Linked DNA regions of Cycloclasticus pugetii PS-1. Each later gene encodes a partner of the first gene's protein in a complex. Links are inferred from orthologs where the notes say so. Each region holds a gene or a part of one and is shown on either strand. Other genes may lie near its edges.

Region 1 (3,303 bases):
TGATTATGGTATTTTATTTACCCTATGATTCTTGCTTGAAGCATAGACGACATTAACAAGCGTTAATACTTTTCTATACGAGCCGGAAGTGCCCAGTGAAATTGATGCGCTTCTCCATGCCTACCAATTTGTCATACAGTGATCATGCGGACCACTAAATAAAAACAAATTAAGAAAGCTTGGCTTTTATTTTACCGCTTGCCGCACCAACGTCTGCACGACCTTGTAATTTAGGGCGAAGAATACCCATCACTTTACCCATATCTTTCATGCCTTGCGCACCAGATTCGGTAATCGCCTGATCGATCAGTTGATCGACCTCTGATTCAGTTAATTGTTGGGGCAAGTACTGCTGGATAATACTTGTTTCTTTTTGCTCTATCAGTGATAGGTCGTCACGACCTGCTTTGTCAAACGCCTCTATTGAATCACGACGCTGTTTGACCATCTTATCGAGCAATTGAAGGACTTGCGTATCATCTAATTCGATACGCTCATCGACTTCTTTTTGCTTAATAGCAGCGAGTATTAAACGAATAACACTCAGCTTTTCTTTTTCTTTAGCCTTCATTGCTAACTTCATATCCTCACGGATACGGTGCAATAAAGGCGTGGCTTGTTCGCTCATTATGTTAACGACGCGAGTAGCAAATATTAGCTACGGCCACGACGAAGGTTGTTCAATGCGCGACGTGTGCGAGACAACCCTTTCAAATGACGTTTAACCGCTGCAGCTGCTTTACGCTTGCGCTCAGCAGTTGGCTTTTCATAAAACTCACGTTTACGTGATTCAGCCAAAACGCCGGCTCTTTCACATGTACGCTTAAAACGACGTAGAGCAAAGTCAAATGGTTCGTTATCTTTAACGCGAACTGAAGGCATGTATTTCTCTCTTCTTAAAAGTTAAATGGTGTAAAAGGATGGCGGATTATACACGCAGCAAAGCCATATGCCAACACCCATACTCTCCTAATAACAACACCTTTAACGAAAATCTATTGTTAATGGTTAACGTGAGCTTCATATCGTTTAGGCAGAAAGCGCCTTGTTTGCGTATAATAGCCTGCTTTAAAACCTTGCTAAACCATCGCCATCAATGACTACCCAGCCACCACTTGTTCTTGGTATTGAAACATCCTGTGACGAAACAGGCGTTGCCTTGTATGGCGAACGCGGCTTACTCGCTGATGCGCTGTATAGCCAAATTGACATGCATGCGGAGTACGGAGGCGTTGTGCCTGAACTGGCTTCACGAGACCACGTCCGTAAACTAATTCCACTTATTAAACAATGCTTTGCTAATGCCAGCGTAACTAGTCGTGAGTTGTCCGGCGTTGCCTATACATCTGGGCCGGGACTTGTTGGCGCTCTGTTTGCTGGAGCTAGCGTTGCTCGAAGCTTGGCTTATGCATGGGACATCCCCTCTATCGGCGTTCACCATATGGAAGGTCATTTATTAGCCCCCATGCTTGAAACAACACCACCTAGCTTTCCTTTTGTTGCCTTATTGGTCTCAGGTGGGCACACACAATTAATTAAGGTCAATCAAATAGGTGACTATCAACTACTCGGCGAATCCTTAGATGATGCTGCCGGCGAAGCCTTTGATAAAACAGCAAAATTACTCAATTTAGGCTACCCAGGGGGACCTGCCTTGGCCGCTTGCGCCAAAAATGGCAATCCGGAAAGGTTTAATTTTCCACGCCCTATGACCAACCGGCCAGGGCTTGATTTTAGCTTTAGCGGGCTCAAAACTTTTGCCTTAACAACCAGCCAGCAACATGCTTTAGACGAGCAAACCTGTGCTGATATCGCCAGAGCCTTCGAAGATGCCGTGGCTGACACATTGGCGATTAAATGCAAACGCGCTTTAACTCAAACCGGGCTCTCTACCCTAGTGGTTGCTGGTGGCGTCAGCGCCAACCAACGTTTACGTAAAACACTGGACCAAATGGCCAAAGAAATCAGCGCCAAGGTATTTTATCCCCGCCATGAATTTTGTACTGACAATGGCGCCATGATCGCTTACGCTGGTTATCAACGTCTATTAGCTGGGGAATTCGACGAGCTCAGCATTAAAGCTCGACCTCGCTGGCCATTATCTGCACTTAATACGCCTCAAACAAAGTAAACAAAGACCTTATGGATATTATTTTTCTACGAAACTTACGAATTGAAGCCATCATTGGCATTTTTGACTGGGAACGCAAAGTAAAACAGCCCGTTTTTTTTGATATCGAAATGGCCGCGGACATAAAAAAAGCTGCTGCTAGTGATCATATTGACGACACTTTAGACTATAAATCTCTATCGAAAGCAGTGATTGATTTTGTCGAAAAAAGTGAGTTTCAGTTAGTTGAAACATTAGCCGAAAAAGTTGCCGAACTGATTATTCATGATTTCAATGTCCCTTGGCTAAAGCTAACCTTGAATAAGAAAGGAGCATTACGCCATGCCGATGACGTTGGCATTATTATTGAGCGTGGATCAAAACCCCAATGACCACTGTTTACCTAAGCATTGGCAGCAACATTGAGCGCGAAAAACATATCCGTGCCGGTATAAATGCCTTAAAAAAACAATTCGGTAACCTCACCTTATCCAGCGTTTATGAGTCCGACGCGGTTGGTTTTGATGGTCAACCCTTTCTAAATTTAATTGCTGCTTTTGAAACAGATCTGTCCGCAATACAAGTAGATACCATTCTTGATACGATTGAAAAAGACAATGGCCGCACCCTTGATCAGAAAAAATTTAACCCGCGAACACTGGATTTAGATTTAATCCTGTATGGCAACTTCATCAGCAAAGACCCTCTTCTCGATATTCCGCGTGGCGAAATAACTCAGTATGCATTCGTCTTAGAGCCACTGGCTGAAATTGCTGGCAACCTACAACACCCTGTTTTACAGACCTCTTACCAGCAGCTCTGGCAACATTTCGACAAATCTAACATCGTACAAAAACGCATTGATTTTAGTTGGGATTAGACAAGGCTTTTACCGCCATCAACCGCAATCACCTGACCGGTAATATAAGCCGCATTTTGGGCTAAAAATAACACTGTTTCGGCAATATCGCTGGGTGCACCTTGTCGCTGCAAAGGAATTTTTTCAACAATGCTGTCGGTCAATTCAGTTGCCTGACTTTCTGGCCATAAAATTGCCCCTGGCGATACGCCATTCACACGCACATCTGGCGCCAACTCCTTAGCTAACGATTCTGTTAACGCATATAACCCCGCTTTTGCGGTGCTATAAATCGGGTAATCTACCAATGAACGTTTAGCATAAATATCAACAA
Region 2 (3,320 bases), 1.6 Mb from region 1 along the record:
TGTATCGAAAAAAAACTAACTGGGTATTTGAATAACTTGACCAACTTTAATTTTACTGCTGCGCATGTCATTGGCTTTTTTCAAGGAACTAAGAGAAACCCGATGGCGTTGCGCAATGCCCGACAAAGTATCACCTCTTTGAATTTTATAAGTTGCCGCAGCCATACGAATCGTTGGTTCTGACGGTAAGCGTTGATGAGCAAAATATGTCTTAACGCCTTTCATAATGGCATTCGCCATTTTCATTTGATGCCTTGGGCTTCGTAGCTTAGCTTCTTCATCTTTATTTGAGATGAAGGCCGTTTCAACTAAAATCGACGGTATATCTGGCGACTTCAATACCATAAAGCCCGCTCGCTGGACTTGTTTTTTATGTACATGGCCAACGCCTTTTAAGTTTTTCAGCACCTCACTTGCCACTTTTGCACTGGCATCTTCAGTATGGTTTTGCGATAAATCCAGCAGTACAGAGGCCAACATGCCGTCTTTATCATCCAAGCTAACACCACCCACTAAATCGGCTGCGTTTTCACTTTTAGCTAACCACCTCGCCGCTTCACTACTAGCACCTCGGGTAGACAACACATACACGGACGAACCTCTCGCACGTTGGTCTTTAAACGCATCGGCATGAATAGATACAAACAAATCAGCTTTAGCCTTACGAGCCTTTTCCATTCGCTCACGCAAACCGATGTAATAATCCCCTGAACGAACTAAATAAGCTTGCATATTGGGCTGTTGGTTCACCAGCGTCGCTAATTTTTTAGCAATCGCTAACACCACTTCTTTTTCACGCGTCCCTCTATGACCTTGTGCGCCCGGATCTTCTCCACCATGACCCGCGTCAATAGCAACAACCCACTTGTTATGCTGAGCAGAACTCACTGACTTTTTAACGACTGCCGGCTGCTTAGCCACTGCATTTTGTTTAGGGTATAAATCAACCACTAAACGATGTCCATAATTATCATTTGGTTTTAAAACAAAACTTTTTGCCTTAACCGCTGTTTTCAAATCAATGACAACACGCAAATCATTTTTATTACGAGACGCTTGGCGTATTTGGTTTACGACTTTGTGATTGGTCGTAAATGCTGGCACTACCGCGTCAAACTTTGCGTTATTTAAATCAACCACCAACCGAGAGGGGTTATCGAGTGAAAACACTTTATGCACAACCGGTGACGACAAACCAAACACTAAACGCGTATGATCCGGTGCAGTCCAATAACGCAGTGAGTCCACTTTTTTACTTGCAGCGGCGATTGCCGTAGTACTTATTGATAAGGCAAAGACAACCAACATCAGCATTGACACATGCTCTATCAGTTTAAAATTATTCGAGAATAGTTTCATAACCAACTGTTTTTATGAGTCTTTATAGTTAGATATTAACAGTTCTCTCTCCGTTCCGTAAATATTTATTTTAATCAGTAAATCTGGTTCTGTTAATAAGTCTCCGCCATTAACTGGCCATTCAACAAAACAAATTGATTCGTTATTAAAATAATCACGTATCCCCATGTACTCGAGCTCTTCAGCATCCTTTACTCGATACAAATCAAAATGAAAGACTGGTTGATCGTTGATGATGTAGGGTTCAACTAAATTATACGTCGGGCTTTTAACGGCTCCTTGGTGCCCCAGGCCTTGTAAAACACCTCGAACTAAGGTTGTTTTTCCTGCACCTAAATCACCCTCTAAAAAAACAATCATTCCCGCTTTCAACTTCAATGCCAGCTGCTTTCCCGCTGCTAACATGCCCTGCTCATCTTTAATAATCATTCACTAACTCACGAATTGGTTGCATCAAATCACTTGCCAACAGGCCTCTTTGACCCTTCTGAGCCGCACAATCGGCTGCCATCGCATGAACCATTACAGCCATTTTTGCGGCGTCTAAAATCGTTAAGCCTTGAGCCATTAAACCTGAAATAACCCCTGTTAAGACATCACCCATACCGCCTGACGCCATGCCTGGGTTACCGGCTTTACACATGTAAATATCATCACCGCCGCCATAAACTAAACTACCAGAACCTTTTAAAACAACCACCCCTCCATATTCATTCTGGAGCTCTTTAACAGCTGCTTGCCGATCTAGTTGAATATCCGCAGCTGAACAGCGCAGTAGGCGCGCAGCCTCACCGACATGAGGCGTTAATACCCAATTTTTATTTTTCCGAGGTGACCTAGACAATAAATTCAGCCCATCCGCATCAACCACTGCTGCTAGCCCCGTTTCTAAGGCCGCTTCATAGAGACTGCTTGACCACCGTGTTTGACCAAGCCCTGGACCGATACCAATAACATCACAGGCCGTCGCTATTCGCCTTAATTCTCTTTGATCAGCGACCCCATGGCACATTAATTCAGGTCGTGACAAAGTAAGGCTTGCCGCATGTTCTTTTTTTGTCGCAATACTAACTAAACCACTGCCAACTCTTAGCGCTGCTTCTCCAGCCAACCGTATCGCACCACAAAACCCACGATGACCACCCACTAGCAAAACATGGCCAAAATCACCTTTATGTGATTCCTGTTCACGAGGCGGCAATAAGGTCATCAGCTCAGCATGTGCCAATACCGATATTTTATTTTGTATTTTTTCGGGCATATGAGGACATTCGAAATTGAGATATAAATTCACTGATCATTTTAAGGTATCCTACCGCAGATGAACGAAAACAACATCGACTTACAACAATTAGCCAAGGAAATAAAATCACTTGGCCAGTCCCTTGGCTTTCAACAGGTCGGCATTACTGACACCGAATTATCTAACGCTGAAAAACAGCTAAATCATTGGCTTGAGGCGGGCTTCCATGGCGACATGGATTATATGCACAAACACGGTACAAAACGTACACGTCCCAGTGAGTTACATGAAGGCACGATACGTGTTATTTCATGCCGCATGGATTATTTACCAGAGCACATGGAGCGCACTAAAGACTTAATGAAAGACCCCGTTCGCGCCTATATTTCACGTTATTCGTTAGGACGAGACTATCACAAACTCATCAGAAAAAGGCTTCAAAAACTGGCAACCCTCATTGAACAAAAAATAGGCCCTTTTGGCTACCGTGTGTTTGTTGATAGTGCACCAGTTATGGAAAAAGCAATTGCTGAAAAAGCCGGCTTAGGTTGGATTGGAAAACACAGCAATGTATTAAATAAAGAGGCCGGCTCTTGGTTTTTTTTAGGCGAACTCTACATCGACCTGCCACTGCCCATTGATACAGCCGCCGAAAAACATTGTGGCCGTTGTATCGACTGCATTGATATTTGCCCAACACAGGCTATCGTCGCCCCTT

The links.
Region 2: the proteins of tsaD (region 1) and tsaE are in contact, whole or in part, in a crystal structure (PDB 6N9A), measured with the Thermotoga maritima proteins. The link is inferred for Cycloclasticus pugetii PS-1 from one-to-one orthologs. Residues at the interface, in WP_004082750.1 of Thermotoga maritima: Cys10, Asp11, Arg49, His50, Leu82, Gly84, Gly135, Gly136, Glu154, Thr155, Leu156, Asp157, Asp158, Ser159, Glu162, Asp165, Lys166, Arg169, Leu170, Tyr175, Lys213, Thr214, Leu217, Tyr218, Gln221, Arg222, Asn324; in WP_004082108.1 of Thermotoga maritima: Leu37, Gly38, Lys46, Lys57, Val59, Lys60, Ser61, Thr63, Phe64, Thr65, Leu66, Met67, Val69, Pro71, Tyr82, Arg83, Leu84, Asp86, Asp88, Phe89, Asp93, Ile128, Asp130, Glu131, Arg134.

What each region holds. Positions count from the first base shown.
Region 1 is NZ_ARVU01000001.1:105,560-108,862, reverse strand. Bases 137-3,113 are described here. They hold tsaD (tRNA (adenosine(37)-N6)-threonylcarbamoyltransferase complex transferase subunit TsaD), read left to right. Parts: upstream 137-1,096; coding sequence 1,097-2,131; downstream 2,132-3,113. Other genes in these bases: CYCPU_RS0100480 (pteridine reductase), read right to left, coding at 2,987-3,113; folK (2-amino-4-hydroxy-6-hydroxymethyldihydropteridine diphosphokinase), read left to right, coding at 2,499-2,990; folB (dihydroneopterin aldolase), read left to right, coding at 2,143-2,502; rpsU (30S ribosomal protein S21), read right to left, coding at 655-882; CYCPU_RS0100505 (GatB/YqeY domain-containing protein), read right to left, coding at 170-628. In the rest of the region: dnaG (DNA primase), read right to left, coding at 1-1; more of CYCPU_RS0100480, read right to left, coding at 3,114-3,303.
Region 2 is NZ_ARVU01000001.1:1,672,950-1,676,269, forward strand. Bases 81-3,074 are described here. They hold tsaE (tRNA (adenosine(37)-N6)-threonylcarbamoyltransferase complex ATPase subunit type 1 TsaE), read right to left. Parts: upstream 1,789-3,074; coding sequence 1,372-1,788; downstream 81-1,371. Other genes in these bases: CYCPU_RS0108085 (N-acetylmuramoyl-L-alanine amidase), read right to left, coding at 81-1,359; CYCPU_RS11760 (NAD(P)H-hydrate dehydratase), read right to left, coding at 1,778-2,620; queG (tRNA epoxyqueuosine(34) reductase QueG), read left to right, coding at 2,681-3,074. In the rest of the region: more of CYCPU_RS0108085, read right to left, coding at 16-80; more of queG, read left to right, coding at 3,075-3,320. UniProt on the Escherichia coli protein: Required for the formation of a threonylcarbamoyl group on adenosine at position 37 (t(6)A37) in tRNAs that read codons beginning with adenine.